DNA from 2 places in the Streptomyces siamensis genome. Region 2 is predicted to be linked to the other one. Evidence: riboswitches for the same ligand, from Rfam matches in the RefSeq annotation. Region 2 holds a riboswitch; the other holds the start of a gene.

Region 1 (9,899 bases), on a different contig from region 2:
CTCGACGCGTTCGTCGGCGCCCTCGACGTCCACGGTGCGCGGGGAGGCGCCCTCCAGGCCGAGCAGGACCGCCTTGGGGGTGCCGTGGCCGTGACCGGTCGCGCCGAGGGAGCCGTAGAGCTCGGCGCGTATGGAGGTCACCTGGTCGAGCAGTCCCTCGTTGCGCAGGCGGCGGGCGAACATGCGGGCCGCGCGCATCGGACCCACGGTGTGGGAGCTGGACGGGCCGATGCCGATCGAGAACAGGTCGAAGACCGAGATGGCCACGGGAACTCCTTGGTGGTCGCGCCGGACGCCGTTGTCCGGTGGAGGTGGTGCAGGGACTGCGGGGACTGCATGGAACGGGGCACCGCGCTCGGTTCCAGTGTGCGCGGTGCCCCGGACGTCCGTACGAAGGGGACCGTACGAACCAAAACGTACGACAGAAAGCGTACGAAATTACTTCAGGCCGGGGTACAGAGGGTGCTTGTCCGCCAGAGCGGACACGCGGGCCTTCAGGGACGCGGCGTCGTAGGACGGCTTGAGCGCCTCGGCGATGATGTCCGCGACCTCGGTGAAGTCCTCGGCCTGGAAGCCGCGGGTGGCGAGGGCGGGCGTGCCGATCCGCAGGCCGGAGGTGACCATGGGTGGACGCGGGTCGTTGGGGATGGCGTTGCGGTTGACCGTGATGCCGACCTCGTGGAGGCGGTCCTCGGCCTGCTGACCGTCCAGCTCGGAGTTGCGCAGGTCCACCAGGACCAGGTGCACGTCCGTGCCGCCGGACAGGACGTCCACGCCGACGGCCTTCACGTCGTCCTGGACGAGGCGCTCGGCCAGGATGCGGGCGCCCTCCAGCGTGCGCTGCTGGCGCTCCTTGAACTCGTCCGAGGCGGCGACCTTGAACGAGACGGCCTTGGCCGCGATCACGTGCTCCAGCGGGCCGCCCTGCTGACCGGGGAAGACCGCGGAGTTGATCTTCTTGGCCAGCTCGGCCGTCGAGAGGATCACGCCGCCGCGCGGGCCGCCCAGCGTCTTGTGGGTGGTCGTGGTGACGACGTGGGCGTGCGGCACCGGGTTGGGGTGCAGGCCCGCGGCGACGAGTCCGGCGAAGTGCGCCATGTCGACCATGAGGTACGCGCCGACCTCGTCGGCGATGCGGCGGAACTCCGCGAAGTCGAGCTGGCGCGGGTAGGCCGACCAGCCCGCCACGATCAGCTTCGGCCGGGACTCCTTGGCCAGGCGCTCGACCTCGGCCATGTCGACCTGACCGGTCTCGTCGTCCACGTGGTAGGCGACCACGTCGTACAGCTTGCCGGAGAAGTTGATCTTCATGCCGTGGGTCAGGTGCCCGCCGTGCGCGAGGTTCAGACCCATGATCGTGTCGCCCGGCTTGAGCAGCGCGAACATCGCGGCCGCGTTGGCCTGGGCGCCCGAGTGCGGCTGCACGTTCGCGTGCTCGGCACCGAAGAGCGCCTTGATGCGGTCGATGGCGATCTGCTCGACCACGTCGACGTGCTCGCAGCCGCCGTAGTAGCGGCGGCCGGGGTAGCCCTCGGCGTACTTGTTGGTCAGGACCGAACCCTGGGCCTCCATGACCGCGACCGGAGCGAAGTTCTCCGACGCGATCATCTCCAGGGTGGACTGCTGGCGGTGCAGCTCGGCGTCGACGGCGGCGGCGACGTCCGGGTCCAGTTCGTGAAGGGGCGTGTTCAGAAGCGACATGCGGTGACTCCTCAGCCGGCGGTGAAAGCGGTGTACTCGTCCGCGGACATGAGGTCCTCCGGCTCGTCCGTGACGCGTACCTTGAACAGCCAGCCGCCCTCGAAGGGGGCGGAGTTCACCAGCGACGGGTCGTCCACCACGTCCTGGTTGGCCTCGACGACCTCGCCGGTGACCGGCGCGTAGAGGTCGCTGACCGACTTGGTCGACTCCAGCTCGCCGCAGGACTCGCCCGCGGTCACCGTGTCACCGACCTCCGGAAGCTGGGCGTAGACGACGTCGCCGAGCGCGTTGGCCGCGAACTCGGTGATGCCGACCGTCGAGACGCCGTCCTCGGCGACCGACAGCCACTCGTGCTCCTTGCTGTAGCGCAGCTGCTGGGGGTTGCTCATGGCCTGAATTCTCCTGTACGCGGGGGACTGCTGATGTCGGGGGTACCCCGTGCCCGGACGAAGCCGGAAACCCGGGGGAGGGGTGGTCATGGGATACGAGACGGCACGCCGGGGCACAGGTCACGCACCAACGCGCGCGGGTACCCCCGCGGCGCTCGCTCGGTCCGCTTCCTACCGGTGCCCATGGCGCCCGTCGCGCGCCCGGTGCCTACTTCTGGCGCTTGTAGAACGGCAGGGCCACGACCTCGTACGGCTCGTGGCTGCCCCGGATGTCCACGCCGACCCCGGCGGACCCGGGCGCCGCGTGCGCGGCGTCGACGTACGCGATCGCGATCGGCTTGCCCAGCGTCGGGGAGGGGGCGCCCGAGGTGACCTCGCCGATCACCGTGCCGTCGGCGACGACGGTGTACCCGGCGCGCGGTACGCGACGGCCCTCGGCGATCAGGCCGACGAGCACCCGCGGAGGGTTCTTCTCGGCCCGCTCGGCGGCGGCCTCCAGGGCCTTGCGTCCCACGAAGTCGCCCTCCTTCTCGAACTTCACGACCCGCCCGAGCCCGGCGTCGAAGGGCGTCAGCGAGGTGGTCAGCTCGTGCCCGTACAGCGGCATGCCGGCCTCCAGGCGCAGCGTGTCGCGGCAGGACAGGCCGCAGGGGACGAGGCCGACGGGGGCGCCCGCCTCGGTCAGTGCCTGCCACAGCCGCTCGGCGTCCGCGGGTGCCACGAACAGCTCGAAGCCGTCCTCACCGGTGTAGCCGGTGCGGGCGATGAGCGCCGGGACGCCGGCCACGGTGCCCGGCAGGCCCGCGTAGTACTTCAGGCCGTCCAGGTCCGCGTCGGTGAGCGACTTGAGGATGCCGGGGGACTCGGGGCCCTGTACGGCGATCAGGGCGTACGCGTCGCGGTCGTCGCGGACCTCGGCGTCGAACCCGTCCGCACGCCCGGTGAGCGCGTCGAGGACCACCTGGGCGTTGGAGGCGTTGGCGACGACCATGTACTCGGTCTCGGCGAGCCGGTAGACGATCAGGTCGTCGAGGATGCCGCCGTCCTCCTGGCAGATCATCGTGTAGCGCGCGCGGCCGACGCCGACGGAGGCGATGTTGCCGACCAGGGCGTAGTTCAGCAGGGCGGCGGCCTGCGGCCCGGTGACGGTGATCTCGCCCATGTGCGAGAGGTCGAACAGGCCGGCCTTCGTGCGGACGGCGAGGTGCTCGTCGCGCTCGGAGCCGTACCGCAGGGGCATGTCCCAGCCTGCGAAGTCGGTCATCGTCGCGCCGAGCGAGCGATGCAGGGCATCGAGCGCGGTGTGACGGGGTGCGTTGCTGCTCATCGGTGGGGCTCCCAAGGCATGACGGCGAGGTCGTTCCTCCCCATCTGTCATCGGAACCTGAGAGGTTCGCCACGACCCCACGAAACGGTGGTCATGACTTGCACCTTGGGTGGAGCCACTGGTCAGCGGCCCGCTTTTCAGATGTGCCTCGCCCGCGCGGTAACGGGGCCTGAGAGATTCAAGGGAGGGACTTGCTCCTTCGGCGCCCGGGGACTAGTACCCCAGGACTCTCCCGCGCGGATTCAAGCGGCCGGTATGCAGTTGGCGCGCACATCATTGCACGCGCCGTCCGATCGGGGCAGTCCGCATCTGTAACCGGCCTGTGGCAGTCCGAGTACGGAAACGAGAGAGACCACGCATTACCTTCTCTTTACACTCGACGGGGATGGGACTCCACACCCAAGGGGAGGACGATCACGGTGAACAGGACCACGGCGTACGCGACGACCTCGGGCATTGCCCTGCCCAAGCAGCCCGGCGCCCCGGCCCGGGAGGCGTGCGGCCCGCTCCCGGCGGCCGTCGTCCGCGACCTCAGGGCCCGCGCCGGGCACAGCCCGCACGGCCTGCTCTTCGGGGCGTCCGACGTCGTGGTGGTCACGGGGCTGCCCGGCAGCGGCAAGTCGACCCTGATGCGCCGTGCCGTCAAGGGCCCGCGCATCGACTCCCAGGACACGCGTGACCGCTGGGACGCCAGGATGGCCCGATGGCTGCCGTACGCGGTCTACCGCCCCTTCGTCCGCCTTGCGCACTACGCGGGGCTGCGTCGCACGCTGCGCTCCGGCGCCGGCGTCGTGGTGCACGACTGCGGCACACAGGCCTGGGTGCGCCGCTGGCTGGCCCGCGAGGCCCGGCGCCGGGGCGGCTCGCTGCACCTGCTGCTGCTCGACGTCCCGCCCGGCACGGCGCTCCGGGGCCAGCACGACCGGGGTCGCGGTGTCTCGCGCTACGCCTTCGCTCGGCATCGCGGAGCCGTGGCCCGGCTGCTGCGCGCCGTGGAGAAGGGCGACCTGCCCGAGGGCTGCGGCTCGGCGGTGCTCATCGACCGCGAGGCCGCGGACGTGCTGCGCCGGATCGACTTCGACGGCCGGGCCGTCACCGGCGCCCACTAATCTTTCCAGCCGGAACAGTGGTTCGAAGCAGGCGGTAGACAGATGGACTTCCCGGCACAGGCGCACCCCCATCCGCACGGCGGATGGCCCGGCAACGAGCTGGAGGAGGTGCTGTCCGCCTCGCTCGGCGTGCCCTCGGCCGGTGCCCGCATCGTCGAGGTCCTCGGCCGCAGCTTCGTCTGGGTGCCCCTGCCGAGCGGCGGCGGTCCGCACAGCGGCCCCCTCGACCTGCCGACGCTGGAGATCGAGGGCCAGGCGTACGTCCCCGTGTTCAGCTCCGAGGAGCAGTTCCGCCAGGTCACCGGCGGTCATCTGTCGTACACGATCGCGCCCGCCGTCGAGTTCGCCCGGGGCCTGCCGCCCCAGGTCGGCATCGCGGTCAACCCGGACGGCGTGGTCGGCGTACCCCTGCCGCCCGTCGCGGTCGCCGAGCTGTGCCGGGCGGGGCGGACCCCGCTGGACGGGCCGGCCGGCGGCGGCCGGGTGCGGCTGTTCGAGCCCGACTGGCAGGACGACCCGGTGGACTTCCTGTCCGCCGCGTCGGCCGAGTTCGCCGGGACCGGCGTCGTGCTCAGCGCCCGCCGCTGCCTGGCCAGCATCGAGGGCGGCGACCCGGTGATGTTCATCGGCGTCGAGCTCTCCCAGTGGGAGGGCGACGCCCGCACCCTCCCGCTCGACGCGCTGGGCCGTGCCCTCGGCCGGGTCCCGGTCGGCCACGCCGTGAACCTGGTTCTCCTGGACGTCGCCCAGGACCCGGTGGGCGACTGGATGCGCGCCCAGGTGCGGCCCTTCTACCAGCGCGAGTACTGACCCCGGCACCAGCGTGAGCGGTGACACCACGGAGACCCGTGACGCCGTGCGTCAAGTCGCTGTCAGGATCGCCGCTTAAGCTGGTTTCATGGCTCGGTCGAGGTGTTGACGCAGGTTCGTCACCGGTGGCTCGGGCGTATTGGATGAGTTCGTCGTGAATTGTTCGCGAAGGGGCGGTTGAGGGTGAGCGCGTCGGGCACGGCCGCGGCCGGGCAGGTCGAGCACATGCTGCGCCAGGTGACCCCCGGGCGCTACGACGCCTACGAGGCGCTCCTTCGCGCGCTCGCGACCCCGTCGTCCGGTCAGGTCTGGATGCTCCTGTGGCACGGCCAGGCCGGGTCCCCGGACGCCCAGTACGGGAACATGGAGGTGGACGGCTTCGGGTACGCCCCGTGCGTCACCTCCGCCCAGGAGCTCTCGGCCAGCGGCTGGAACCGCTCGTACGAGGTGGTCGACGGCCTCGACGTCGCCCGCACCCTCTACCCCGACCATTTCGGCCTCTGGCTCAATCCGCACGCGCCCGGCGGCGGCCTGGGCATCCCCTGGCTGGACCTGCGGCGCATCGCCGCGGGCCTGGAGCGGCAGCCCGCCGGACCGCTTCGGCTGTCCGAACCGGGCATCGAGATCCCGCAGTTCTACGCCCTGCTCACGCAGAACGCGCACCGCACCTCCGCCGTGCGGTCGCTGCGCCGCGCCTGGGTTCAGCCCGCGCTCGGGGCGCCCTATCTCGCCATCGGCCTTGACGTGTACGACACTTCGCCGCCCGCGGTCGACTCGGTGCGCGCCATGATGCAGCAGTCCATCGGCGCGGTCCCCGACGGGCTGCCCGTCTCGACCGTGGCGATGTCCGACGAGTACGACCCGGTGGCCATGTGGCTGCGCGTCAACGCCCGGCCGTTCTACGACCGTGAGGCCCACGCGGCCCCGGCCCAGGCGCCGATGGCGGGCGGCTACGGTTATCCGCCGGCCCGCGGAGGATACTGACGGCGCACGCCGCCGGCCCGCCGTCCCTGGCTCAGCGGTCGCGGAGGTGTTCCTCGCGGCAGTCTCTCACGCCTGACCTGCACGGGAACCGGCGTTAGGGCTGCTTGTCCGGGTTGGGTAGGAGGCGTGCCGAAAGAGGGCGTCATGGCCCCTTCCGGCGCAACTGCCCCCCGTCCGCCTCGCGTTACCCACTGTTCGGATAACGGAATCCCCTTAAGAGCATCACGGTTGCGCATACTTTCTCCATCAGACCTGGCACGTGATCGTGGCGGCACTGAAGACTCGCCCATCAGACATGGGGTCATCGATCCTGTGAGCGAGTGCAAGTCGAACGATCAGCCGGGTCACCAGGTCGCACCATCTGCGGCCGACCTCCCGGCACGCAAGTGAACCAAGCCGCAGACAGCGGCGGGCGTAGGCCGGTCACCACCGGCGAGAGGGGTCGGGTCACTGTGACCGCACCGATCGAGACCACCGGGGCGGGACCGGAAGCGCAGCCGGAGGCTGTGCTTGCCGGTGTCGAAAAGGGGCAGATCGAGGGCCGTTCCCTGGGACAGATCGCCTGGACGCGCTTCAAGCGCGACAAGGTGGCGGTTGCCGGCGGTGTCATCGTCGTGCTGCTCATCCTGCTGGCCGTGCTCTCGCGGCCCATCCAGGCGATGTTCGGGCTGGACCCGAACGCCTTCCACCAGGATCTGATCGACCCCAACACCTCGCTGCCCAAGGGCGGCTTCGGCGGCATGAGCGCGGACCACCCGCTGGGCGTGGACCCGAAGTTCGGCCGCGACATCGCCACCCGCATCCTGGAGGGCTCCTGGGTGTCGCTGGTGGTCGCCTTCGGCGCCACCATCCTGTCCAACGTGATCGGCGCGATCCTCGGCGTCGTCGCCGGCTACTACGGCGGGCGGGTCGACTCGATCATCAGCCGTCTGATGGACACCTTCCTCGCCTTCCCCCTCCTGCTCTTCGCCATCGCCATCTCCGCCACCCTCCAGGGCGGCGCGTTCGGCCTCGAAGGGCTCCCGCTCCACCTGAGCGTGCTGATCTTCGTCATCGGCTTCTTCAACTGGCCCTACCTGGGCCGCATCGTCCGCGGTCAGACGCTCGCCCTGCGCGAGCGGGAATTCGTGGACGCCTCCCGGGGCATGGGCGCCAAGGGCCCCTACATCCTCTTCCGGGAGCTGCTGCCCAACCTGGTCGGCCCGATCATCGTCTACTCGACGCTGCTCATCCCGACCAACATCCTCTTCGAGGCGTCCCTGAGCTTCCTCGGGGTCGGCATCCAGCCCCCGCAGGCGTCGTGGGGCGGCATGCTCAGGGAGGCGGTCACCTTCTACGAGGTGGACCCGCAGTTCATGATCGTGCCTGGTCTCGCCATCTTCGTGACCGTCCTGGCGTTCAACCTGCTGGGTGACGGTCTCCGCGACGCTCTCGACCCGCGCAGTCGCTGACGCCTGCCGACACCGAGAGTCCATCAAGTTTCCGACAATGGAGGGGAACCCGACCATCATGCGAAGGTCAGCGCTGGCCGCTATTGCGGCCATCGGCTCCGCGAGCCTGCTCGTTGCAGGTTGCAGCAAGGCCGATGACAACAAGAACGACAACGGCAACAAATCGGCTGGGGCCAACGCCGCGACCAAGGATGTCGTCAACGCCTCCACGAAGAAGGGCGGGACGGTCACCTACGAGCTGTCCGACGTCCCGGACTCCTTCGACCCCGGCAACACGTACTACGCGTACATGTACAACCTCAGCCGGCTGTACGCCCGCCCGCTGATGACGTTCCAGCCCGGCGCCGGCGAGAAGGGCAACACCCTCGTCCCGGACCTCGCCGAGAGCAAGGGCGTCCCGAGCGACGGCGGCAAGACCTGGACGTACAAGCTGCGTTCGGGCCTGAAGTACCAGGACGGCTCCGCGATCACCTCGAAGGACGTCAAGTACGCCGTCGAGCGCTCGAACTTCGCGCGTGACGTGCTCTCCCTCGGCCCGAACTACTTCCAGCAGTTCCTGGCCGGCGGCGACAAGTACAAGGGCCCCTACAAGGACAAGAGCGCCAAGGGCCTGTCGTCGATCGAGACCCCCGACGACACCACGATCGTCTTCCACCTGAAGACGGCCTTCCAGGAGTTCGACTACCTGGTCGCCGCCCCGCAGACCGCTCCGGTGCCCCAGGCCAAGGACAAGGGCGTCGACTACGTCAAGAGCATCGTCTCCTCGGGCTCCTACAAGTTCCAGAGCTACTCCGAGGGCAAGCAGGCCGTCCTCGTGCGCAACGAGAACTGGGACGCGAAGACCGACCCGCTGCGCAAGCAGTACCCCGAAAAGATCGTCGTCAACCTGAAGGTCAACGCCGAGACGATCGACAAGGACGTCCTCGCGGGCGACGCGATCGACCTCGGTGGTACGGGTGTCCAGGCCGCGACCCAGGCGCAGCTGCTCAGCTCCGCCGAGAAGAAGGCCGGCACGGACAACACCTACGGTGGCCGTCTCGTCTACATGGCGATCAACACCAAGGTGAAGCCGTTCGACAAGGTCGAGTGCCGCAAGGCCGTGCAGTTCGCGATCGACAAGGTCTCGGTGCAGACCGCCGAGGGCGGCCCGATCCGTGGTGACGTCGCCTCCACCGTTCTCCCGCCGGACATCCCGGGCTACGAGAAGTCGGACGTCTACGCGTCCGCCGGCAACAAGGGCGACGAGGCCAAGGCCAAGGAGCAGCTGAAGGCCTGCGGCAAGACGAGCATCAAGACGAACATCTCCGCGCGCAGCGACCGCCCGCAGGAGATCGACGCCGCCACCGCGATCATCAACTCGCTGAAGAAGGTCGGCATCGACGCCAGCCTGAAGCAGTACCCGTCGGGCAAGTACTTCACCGACTACGCGGGTGTCCCGAAGTTCACCGAGAAGCAGAACATCGGCCTGATCATGATGCAGTGGGGCGCCGACTGGCCGTCCGGCTACGGCTTCCTGCAGCAGATCCTGAACGGCTCCGCGATCGGCGAGTCCGGTAACACCAACCTGTCGCAGTACGACAACAAGGATGTCAACGCCCTCCTCGAGAAGGCGATCGGCACCCAGGACGACGCGGCGCGCAACACGCTGTACACGCAGATCGACAAGCAGACCATGGACGACGCGGTTCTCGTCCCGCTGACCTACTTCAAGGTCCTGCTGGCCCGCCCGCAGGGTTACACCAACCTGGTCTCCACGGCGGCCTTCAGCGGTCAGTACGACTACCTCAACATCGGCACCACCAAGAAGTAGCAGCCCCGGAAGGCAGGTGAAGGCATTGGTGCCCGCGGGCTCAGCCCGCGGGCACCAGCGCCGATCCCCGTGATCTCGTACATCCTCCGTCGGACGGTAGCGGCAGTGATCCTGCTGCTGGTCGTCTCCGCGGTCACCTTCGCCATCTTCTTCCTGCTGCCACGGCTCGCCGGCCAGTCCGCGGACCAGCTGGCGCAGCAGTACATCGGTAAGAGCCCGTCGAAGGCCGACATCGCCGCGGTCAAGCACAACCTCGGTCTGGACCAACCCCTGTACGTCCAGTACTGGCACTTCATCAAGGGGATCGTGGCCGGCGCC
Region 2 (9,899 bases):
TGAGGGTCGTCCGGCGAGGGCATGAGGTTGCGGGGGGTCGGCGCACCGATTGGGTGGTGCGTGGTGGAAACTGTCTGGTGGATACGGACGTTGTGAGGATGTCCGGGTCGACCGGTGTGTTCAATCAGGGTTCGTCCTGCCCCACGGGCGGGTCTGTTTCGGTCAAGGGGAATCGCCCGTGAAGTTGTTTGCGAAGTTGTTCGGCAAGAGCGCGCGAGAGGGCAGCGGTGACAACGCCACCGCCCGGCACCGTGCACCGCGCCAGGGAGACGCGGAGGCCCACGGCGGCGACCGCCCGCTGTTCCGTGACCAGGTCGCTGGTCCGGGTGGTGACATTTCCGGTGGTCAGGGCGCGCCGTCTGTTGACCCTGCCCAGTCCGGCCGCATAGGTTTCGGGGATCCGTCGACCTCAAGTGCGGGTGGAGGGTTTGCCTCCGACCCGTATGCGTCCCATGCCCCCGGTGGGCAGCCGCGGCAGGAGGATCCGTCCATGGCCCTGGTGTGTACGAGGTGCGGTAACCGCAACGCCGAGAACAGCCGGTTCTGTTCCAACTGCGGTGCGCCGCTGCGAGGCGGCGCCGAGCGTCCGTCCGAGACGACGTCCACGATCTCCATCTCCGGCATCGAGGCCTACGACGCCGAGGTGACGGGGCAGACGCCGTCGCCGATGCTCTCCCCGGAGGCGCAGGCGGCCGTCGACGCGCTGCCGCTCGGCTCGGCGCTCCTGGTGGTGCGCCGTGGTCCGAACTCGGGCAGCCGCTTCCTGCTGGACGGCGAGCTGACCACGGCGGGGCGTCATCCGCAGAGCGACATCTTCCTGGACGACGTGACGGTGTCGCGTCGCCACGTGGAGTTCCGTCGCGCGGCGGACGGCTCGTTCACGGTGGCCGACGTCGGCAGCCTGAACGGCACGTACGTCAACCGCGAGCGGATCGACCAGGTCGCTCTGGCGAACGGCGACGAGGTGCAGATCGGCAAGTACCGGCTGGTGTTCTACGCGAGCCAGCGGGCCATCTGACCCTCCCCCAGACTCCGTCAGGGGGGACCCCAGGGAAGGTCCATGCTTCAAACACCGAGCGGCGGTGCCGGCAACGGTACCGCCGCCACGGACAGTGGGCTGATGAGCATCGGCGTGGTGCTGAACGCACTGCGCGACGAGTTCCCCGAAGTCACCATCTCCAAGATCAGGTTCCTGGAGTCGGAGGGGCTCGTCGAGCCGCGGCGGACCCCCTCGGGGTACCGCAAGTTCAGTGCCCACGACGTCGAGCGCCTCGGTCACGTCCTGAGGATGCAGCGGGACCACTACCTGCCCCTCAAGGTGATCCGCGAGCACCTGGAGGCCCTGGAGCGCGGTGAGCCCGTGCGTCTGCCGTCCGTGGGCCGTCAGCGCGACGCGGGGGACGGCGAGCCCCTGGGCGACTTCCTGGGCGAGCCGGAGGCGCCCACAGCGGCCCGCGTGGGCCGTGCCGAACTGCTGGCCGCCGCGGAGATCGACGAGCGGGACCTGGCGGAGTGGGAGTCGTACGGGCTGATCGCACCGCTGGCGGACGACGTGTACGACGCCGAGGCGGTGACGGTCGCGACGCTGGTCGTCGAGCTGGGGCGGTTCGGGATCGAGCCACGCCACCTGCGCGCGATGAAAGCCGCCGCGGAGCGTGACGCGGGGCTCGTGGACCAGGTGGTGGCCCCGCTGCGGCGCCATCGCAACCCGCAGACGCGGGCGCACGCGGAGGCCCGTACGAAGGAGCTCGCGGGGCTCACGGTGAAACTGCACGCGGCGCTCGTGCAGACCGCGCTGGGCGTACGACTGCCCTGAACCGGGGCGCCGGCCGGGGCTCCGGATCGTCCACCCGTTCTGTGCCCGACTACCCAAACGTCCCGGGCACGGCCTAGGGTTGCTGTGTGAACGAGCTCGATGTCGTAGGTGTCCGGGTCGAAATGCCCTCCAACCAACCGATCGTGCTTCTGCGTGAAGTGGGAGGCGACCGGTACCTCCCCATCTGGATCGGACCGGGGGAGGCGACCGCGATCGCCTTCGCCCAGCAGGGCATGGCCCCCGCACGACCGCTGACCCACGACCTGTTCAAGGACGTGCTGGAGGCCGTGGGCCAGGAGCTCACCGAGGTACGCATCACGGACCTGCGTGAGGGCGTCTTCTACGCGGAGCTGGTCTTCGCCAGCGGGGTCGAGGTCAGCGCACGGCCGTCCGACGCCATAGCGCTGGCGCTGCGCACCGGAACGCCGATCTACGGCAGCGACGGCGTGCTGGACGACGCCGGCATCGCGATCCCGGACGAGCAGGAGGACGAGGTCGAGAAGTTCCGCGAGTTCCTCGACCAGATCTCGCCCGAGGACTTCGGTACCAACAGCCAGTGAGGCCCCGCCACCGCCCATCGGCGGTGTCCGCGGAGGCGCGCCGGTCCCGGCGGCAATTGCCCGTGGCCAGCGTGGTGTGCCGCGGCCCGGGCCGGGAGCATTCGGCTAGCCTTTCCCCGCGGTGGGGCACGAGAAACCACTCTTAGGGTGATTATCACTCGGCGTGCCGAGTGTGGCGATCGTTGACGCACCCGTGGTGACTGCCTACCGTCGAGAAGGCAGGTCAAGGACGGAGGTCGGCGTGAGAAACAGCGGCGACGGTACGGCTGGGGGTGCCCCCGGACACGGTCTGGGGGAGAGCGGCCCGTACCCTCCCACCAGCGCTCGGCTCCGCTCGAGCAGGGGGTACCCCGACCACGGCAGCACGGGCGAGCACGCTCCGCTGCGGCCGACGGCGGTGCCGGACGAGGGAGGGGCCGTTTCCGAGGAGATCGGCTACCGCGGTCCCACGGCGTGTGCCGCCGCGGGCATCACCTACCGGCAGCTGGACTACTGGGCGAGGACCGGGCTCGTCGAGCCGAGCGTGCGGCCCGCCCACGGATCCGGGACGCAGCGGCTCTACAGCTTCCGTGACGTCGTCGTCCTGAAGATCGTCAAGCGGTTCCTGGACACAGGTGTGTCGCTTCAGAACATCCGCACCACGGTCCAGCACCTCAGGGAGCGCGGCTTCCGGGACCTGGAGCGGATGACGCTGATGAGCGACGGCGCGACCGTCTACGAGTGCACCTCGCCCGACGACGTCCACGCGCTGCTCCAGGGCGGCCAGGGGGTCTTCGGGATCGCGGTGGGAGTGGTGTGGCGGGACGTCGAGGGCGCCCTGTCGCAGCTGCACGGAGAGCGGGTGGACACCGGCGAGACGCTCGTCGGGCACAACCCCGCGGACGAGCTGGCACGGCGGCGCAACCGGGCTGTGTGACCTCCCGGGCGTCCCCGCGAGGGGCGTGCTGCTTCGCGGGCCGTCCCGTGGGCGGCGGGCCGCGCAGGGGCATTGTCAGTGGCGTGGTGCAGCATCGGACATGTGAGAACCGCGCCCACGATCCTGCATCTCGACATGGATGCCTTCTTCGCCTCGGCGGAACAGGCGTCCAAGCCGAGTCTGCGCGGAAAAGCGGTCGTCGTGGGCGGGCTCGGACCGCGCGGAGTCGTCGCCACCGCGTCGTACGAGGCCCGGGTGTTCGGCGTCCACTCGGCGATGCCCATGGCCCAGGCTCGCCGCCTCGCACCGAACGCCGCGTATCTCGTGCCCCGCTTCAGCCTCTACAAGGAGGTCAGCGAGCAGGTGATGGCGCTGCTGCGGGCCCTGTCGCCCCTGGTGGAGCCGCTGAGCCTGGACGAAGCCTTCGTGGACCTGGAAGCGGGGGGCGCCGCCTGGGACGAGGGCTCGGCGCGGCTCGCCGGGGTGAAGCTGCGCGCGGACATCCGTGCCGTCACGGGACTCACGGGATCGGTGGGCCTCGCCGCGTCCAAGATGCTCGCGAAGATCGCCTCTGAGCAGGCCAAGCCCGACGGACTGGTCCTGATAGAGCCCGGCACCGAGCGCGCGCTCCTGGGGCCGATGTCGGTGCGGACGCTGCCCGGCGTGGGTCCCGCCACCGGGGACCATCTGCGGCGGGCGGGGATCACCACGGTCGAGGAGATCGCCGAGGCGGGTGAGGACGAGCTCGTGCGACTGCTGGGGAAGGCGCACGGACACGCGCTCCACGCGATGGCGCTGGCGCACGACGAGCGGCCCGTGGTCGCCGAGCGGGAGACGAAGTCCGTCTCGGTCGAGGACACCTATGACGTGGACATCCACGACCGGATGCGGGTCGGTCTGGAGGTGCAGCGGCTCGCCGACCGCTGTGTGCAGCGGCTGCGCGGGGCGGGGCTGTCGGGGCGGACCATCGTCCTGAAGGTGCGGAGGTACGACTTCTCGACACTCACCCGGTCCGAGACGCTGCGGGGGCCCACGGACGATCCGGCGGTCGTGCGGGAGGCCGCCGCGCGGCTCCTGGAGGCCGTGGACACGACCGGTGGGGTGCGGCTGCTGGGGGTCGGAGTCTCCGGGCTCGCGGACTACACGCAGGAGGACCTTTTCGCGCAGGCGCAGGCCCGTGCCACGGCGGAGGAGCCCCCCGGCCAGGAGCACCCCGCCGACGAGGAGTCGCGCGATTCCGGGGCGTCACCGGAGGCGCCCGCCGAGCGCCGGTGGCCCGCCGGGCACGATGTGCGGCATGCCGAGCACGGGCACGGCTGGGTCCAGGGCAGTGGCCTGGGGCGGGTCACGGTGCGGTTCGAGACGCCCTACTCCGTGCCGGGGCGGGTCAAGACGTTCCGGACCGACGACCCCGAGCTGGAGCCGGCCGATCCGCTGCCCCTGGTCGTTGCGGTGGATTCCCCGGACGCGTTGGAGCATCCGGGTCAGGGCTCGTCCGAGCCCGCGACCTTGCCGAAGTCACGGTCCGGCGGAGGCGGGGAGGGGGCCGCCACGTCGAGTCCGTAGTGGTGGTAGAGCTGGAGCTCCTGCTCGGGCGAGAGGTGCCGGCCCACGCCGAAGTCGGGAGCGTCCTTGATCAGGGCCCGGTCGAAGGGGATGCGCAGGGCCCCTTCCACGAGTTCACTGGGCTCCAGGGGCACGAAAGCGTCCCTGCTGAAGAGGCCTGTGCGTATGGCCGCCCACTCCGGTACACCGGTCGCGTCGTCGAGGTACACCTCGTCGATCGTGCCGATCTTGGTGCCATTGCGGTCGAACGCCTTGCGGCCGATCAGGTTGCGCGGATCGATGTCGGTCTGCACGGGCCCTCCACTTGGTCGCAACTCATCCGTAAGCACTACAAAAGAGCAGATTCAGGCAGGCGGCCACTCGAAGGATCGTGTCTTGTCCTCGCTGGTAGGCTGACAGCGGCTGCTGACCCCGTGCGGGAGAGTCCTCCAGACTTCATCGGAGGCGCCGAAGGAGCAAATCCTCCCCGGAATCTCTCAGGCACACGTACCGCACGGACGAGGTCACTCTGGAAAGCAGGGCGGTCGCCGATGGCCTCCGCCCTCACCGACGGTGAAAACCGGCACGTCGGACGGGCCGGTGAAGCTCTCAGGTTGAGATGACAGAGGGGGAGGCCGTCGGGGTACCCGTGCCGGGGTGCCCCTCGAAGGTCGCGTCAGACCAGGAGGCCTCCGCAATGACCGCCCACCGCATTCCGCTCTCCGAGCTCGAACAGGGAATCCCCTTTGAGCAGCGCCACATCGGGCCCGACCTCGAGGCCAGGGCCAAGATGCTCGCCCACGTCGGATACGGCTCGCTCGACGATCTGACGGCCGCCGCGGTGCCGGACGTGATCAAGAATGCCGAGGCGCTGAAGCTTCCCGGCGCGCGTACCGAGGCGGAGGTCCTCGCCGAGCTGCGTTCCCTCGCGGACCGCAACGAGGTGCTCGGTTCGATGATCGGCCTCGGCTACTACGGCACGTTCACGCCGCCGGTGATCCTGCGCAATGTCATGGAGAACCCGGCCTGGTACACCGCGTACACGCCTTACCAGCCGGAGATCTCGCAGGGCCGCCTGGAGGCGCTCCTCAACTTCCAGACCGTGGTCGCCGAGCTGACCGGGCTGCCGACCTCGGGCGCCTCGCTGCTCGACGAGGGCACCGCCGCCGCGGAGGCGATGGCGCTGTCCCGGCGCATGGGCAAGAACAAGAACGGCCTCTTCCTGGTCGACGCGGACGCCCTGCCGCAGACCATCGCCGTCATCGAGACTCGCGCCGAGCCGACCGGCGTCGAGGTCGTCGTCGCCGACCTCAGCGAGGGCATCCCGGCCGAGATCGCCGAGCGCGACATCAACGGCGTGCTGCTCCAGTACCCCGGCGCCTCCGGTGCCGTACGCGACATCAAGGCGGTCGTCGACCAGGCCCACGAGCTCGGCGCCGTGGTCACCGTGGCCGCCGACCTCCTCGCCCTGACCGTGCTCACCTCGCCGGGCGAGCTCGGCGCCGACATCGCCGTAGGTACGACGCAGCGCTTCGGTGTGCCGATGGGCTTCGGCGGTCCGCACGCCGGCTACATGGCGGTGCAGGAGAAGTTCGCCCGCAGCCTGCCCGGTCGCCTGGTCGGAGTGTCCGTGGACGCCGACGGACACAAGGCGTACCGCCTCGCCCTGCAGACGCGCGAGCAGCACATCCGCCGGGAGAAGGCCACCAGCAACATCTGCACTGCTCAGGTGCTGCTCGCCGTGATGGCCGGCATGTACGCCGTCTACCACGGTCCGGACGGTCTGCGGACCATCGCGCGACGCACCCACCGGTACGCCACCGTGCTCGCCGCGGGTCTGACGGCGGGCGGGGTCGAGGTCGTGCACGGCGCGTACTTCGACACGCTGACCGTGCGGGTCCCGGGCCGGGCCGCTGAGATCGTCGCCGCCGCCCGCGAGCACGGCGTCAACCTCCACCAGGCGGACGCCGACCACGTGTCGATCTCCTGTGACGAGACCACCACGCGTCGCGAGCTCGGCGCCGTGTGGACCGCGTTCGGTGTCGAGGGCGACGTCGAGGCACTCGACGCCACGGCCGAGGACACCCTGCCGGCCGCGCTGCTGCGCACCGACGACTACCTCACCCACCCGGTGTTCCACCAGCACCGCTCCGAGACCGCGATGCTGCGCTACCTGCGCAAGCTGTCCGACCGCGACTACGCGCTCGACCGCGGCATGATCCCGCTGGGCTCCTGCACGATGAAGCTCAACGCGACCACGGAGATGGAGCCGGTCACCTGGCCCGAGTTCGGCCAGCTGCACCCCTTCGTCCCGGCCGAGCAGGCTCAGGGCTACCTCACGCTGATCACGGAGCTGGAGGAGCGGCTCGCCGAGGTCACCGGGTACGACAAGGTCTCGCTCCAGCCCAACGCCGGTTCGCAGGGCGAGCTGGCCGGTCTGCTGGCCGTCCGCGGCTACCACCGGGCCAACGGCGACGAGCAGCGCACCGTCTGCCTCATCCCGTCCTCCGCGCACGGCACCAACGCCGCGAGCGCCGTGATGGCCGGCATGAAGGTCGTGGTCGTCAAGACCGCGGACGACGGCGAGGTCGACGTCGAGGACCTGCGTGCCAAGATCGAGCAGTACCGCGACGAACTCGCCGTACTGATGATCACGTACCCCTCGACGCACGGAGTGTTCGAGGAGCACGTCGCCGACATCTGCGCGCAGGTCCACGAGGCCGGCGGTCAGGTCTACGTCGACGGTGCCAACCTCAACGCGCTGGTGGGTCTGGCCAAGCCGGGGCACTTCGGCGGTGACGTCTCGCACCTCAACCTGCACAAGACGTTCTGCATCCCGCACGGCGGTGGCGGCCCGGGCGTCGGCCCGGTCGGGGTGCGCGCGCACCTGGCGCCGTACCTGCCCAACCACCCCCTGCAGCCCGCGGCCGGTCCGGAGACCGGTGTGGGCCCGATCTCGGCCGCTCCGTGGGGCTCCGCGGGCATCCTGCCGATCTCCTGGGCCTACGTCCGGCTCATGGGCGGTGAGGGCCTCAAGCGCGCCACGCAGGTGGCGGTGCTGTCCGCGAACTACATCGCCAAGCGTCTGGAGCCGCACTACCCGGTGCTCTACACCGGTCCGGGCGGGCTCGTCGCGCACGAGTGCATCATCGACCTGCGCCCGCTCACCAAGGCGACCGGCGTGAGCGTCGACGACATCGCCAAGCGCCTGATCGACTACGGCTTCCACGCGCCGACGATGTCGTTCCCGGTGGCCGGGACGCTGATGATCGAGCCGACCGAGTCCGAGGACCTGGGTGAGCTCGACCGGTTCTGCGACGCGATGATCGCGATTCGCGCGGAGATCGACAAGGTCGGCTCGGGCGAGTGGGCGGTCGACGACAACCCGCTGCGAGGTGCCCCGCACACCGCCGCCGCGCTCGGTGGCGAGTGGAACCACGCGTACTCGCGCGAGGAGGCCGTCTTCCCGGCCGGTGTCTCGGCCGCGGACAAGTACTGGCCGCCGGTGCGCCGCATCGACCAGGCGTACGGCGACCGGAACCTCGTCTGCTCCTGCCCGCCGCTGGACGCCTACGAGGACTGATCGACACGGCGGACGCGGGCGACTACGAGGAGTAGTCACCCACGGACATGCGTCGGGGCCGGTTCGGAGAGTACGTCTCCGGGCCGGCCCCTCGTATGTCCGGGCCGCGTGCCTGCGACCCGTGGTTGCCTCAGGCGGCCGTCATCACCTGTGCGCTGCCCAGCGGGCGGTGCGGGGCGATGATCTGACCGTCGGGCAGGAGCTCACCGGTGTCCTCGAAGAGCAGAACGCCGTTGCACAGCAGGCTCCATCCCTGCTCCGGGTGGTGCGCCACGAGACGGGCGGACTCCCGGTCGGCTGACTCGGCTGACGGACACGGTGGCTGGTGCTGGCACATGGATGGGATCTTTCGCTGGGTAGAGATGTGAGTGATGGCTGTGGTGTCTGTCCCGCGGCTCGATGAGTTCATGGCCGCCCCCCGTTGGTGTGTGGTCTGGAAACCAGTGTTGCTCTACGGACGTCAATCCGCAGGGATTTCGCGGCACCGCTTCTTACAGGTTGATGACGCATCACCCGTGCGGACGGTTCATCCCAACTGCACTGTCTCTTCGGGTGGTTCGGGGTGGTCGAATAGGGCTAGTCCGGTCGGGGCGCCGGGCACGTCCTGCCTCGTACGAGCGCTGTGGAGCACCGACGAGCGCGCTTGTGCGGCGGTCCGGGACGGGCGGTGCGCAGCGGCGTGCCCCGCGGCCGGCGGAGCGGCGGCGGGGCACGGGAGCCGGTGCCTGTCGTGCGCGGTTCACGGGGGTGTCCGCCCGTGCGGGCGGCGCGGTCGTGGTCCTACGCGGGTGTGATGAGCAGCGGTGCGGGCGTGAGCCGGTGGGTGAGCACCGGCAGCAGCTCGGCGACGCTGTGCGGACGGTGTGCGGCGATGCCGGGCGGCGCGGGAGCCAGCGGGACGAGGAGGTCGGTGGCGGCGGGGAGCCCTGTGGCGGCGTCCGCGGTGCAGTCGCCGTGCAGCCAGAGCGTGAGCATGTACAGCTCCGGCACGGACAGCAGGCGTGCCTGGTAAGGCTGCTGCATGGACTCGGCCTGACGCACGGCGCGTTCGGTCGCGGTGATGTACGGGCCCTCGAAGAAGCGGGAGAACGCCCAGCCGTCGGGTGTCAGCATGGTGTCGGCCGCGGCCACCGCGCGATCGCCGCTGCGGATCAGGAAGCGCCAGCCGGCGAGCCGGGTGGCCGGCGCACCCTCGGGAGTGGTCCGGTCCAGGACATGCACGGGCAGCGGGAGTTCGGGTGTGACGGGCCCCTGGGCCAGACGCAGGGACGGGGTGCGGGCCTCGCGGACTGCGGTGGGGGAACCGAGTGCCGTGAGGACGGTGCGAAGGGCGGGCGCGGGAGCCGGGGGGACATGCAGCGGCATGGTGGGTCGCCTCTCATTCGACAGGCATGGCAGCACGAGGGCGGGGGCGGACGGCGCTGTCAGCTCTCGGGGTCAGAGGGGCGTGGGGTCTGGATCTGCCGACAGGTTCCACGA

Evidence for each region. Region 2 has a riboswitch for glycine ahead of gcvP (aminomethyl-transferring glycine dehydrogenase). Riboswitches for the same ligand answer to the same signal wherever they lie in the genome.
Region 1: linked by a shared signal. The riboswitch ahead of gcvT (glycine cleavage system aminomethyltransferase GcvT) and the one ahead of gcvP (aminomethyl-transferring glycine dehydrogenase) in region 2 are both predicted to bind glycine.

Annotation. Positions count from the first base shown of each region.
Region 1 is NZ_BAABKB010000034.1:34,115-44,013, forward strand. Features, by position in the region: gene ABEB03_RS35410 (L-serine ammonia-lyase) at 1-267, opposite strand, end outside; gene glyA (serine hydroxymethyltransferase) at 439-1,701, opposite strand; gene gcvH (glycine cleavage system protein GcvH) at 1,713-2,090, opposite strand; gene gcvT (glycine cleavage system aminomethyltransferase GcvT) at 2,299-3,417, opposite strand; glycine riboswitch at 3,452-3,564, opposite strand; glycine riboswitch at 3,565-3,662, opposite strand; gene ABEB03_RS35430 (AAA family ATPase) at 3,831-4,526, shown strand; gene ABEB03_RS35435 (enhanced serine sensitivity protein SseB) at 4,569-5,336, shown strand; gene ABEB03_RS35440 (enhanced serine sensitivity protein SseB C-terminal domain-containing protein) at 5,520-6,320, shown strand; gene ABEB03_RS35445 (ABC transporter permease) at 6,773-7,771, shown strand; gene ABEB03_RS35450 (ABC transporter substrate-binding protein) at 7,830-9,581, shown strand; gene ABEB03_RS35455 (ABC transporter permease) at 9,651-9,899, shown strand, end outside.
Region 2 is NZ_BAABKB010000045.1:305,295-315,193, reverse strand. Features, by position in the region: gene ABEB03_RS41580 (FHA domain-containing protein) at 50-1,018, shown strand; gene ftsR (transcriptional regulator FtsR) at 1,061-1,816, shown strand; gene ABEB03_RS41570 (bifunctional nuclease family protein) at 1,903-2,376, shown strand; gene ABEB03_RS41565 (MerR family transcriptional regulator) at 2,618-3,292, shown strand; gene ABEB03_RS41560 (DNA polymerase IV) at 3,395-4,858, shown strand; gene ABEB03_RS41555 (PRC-barrel domain-containing protein) at 4,777-5,151, opposite strand; glycine riboswitch at 5,265-5,360, shown strand; gene gcvP (aminomethyl-transferring glycine dehydrogenase) at 5,535-8,420, shown strand; gene ABEB03_RS41545 (DUF5999 family protein) at 8,551-8,757, opposite strand; gene ABEB03_RS41540 (hypothetical protein) at 9,201-9,785, opposite strand.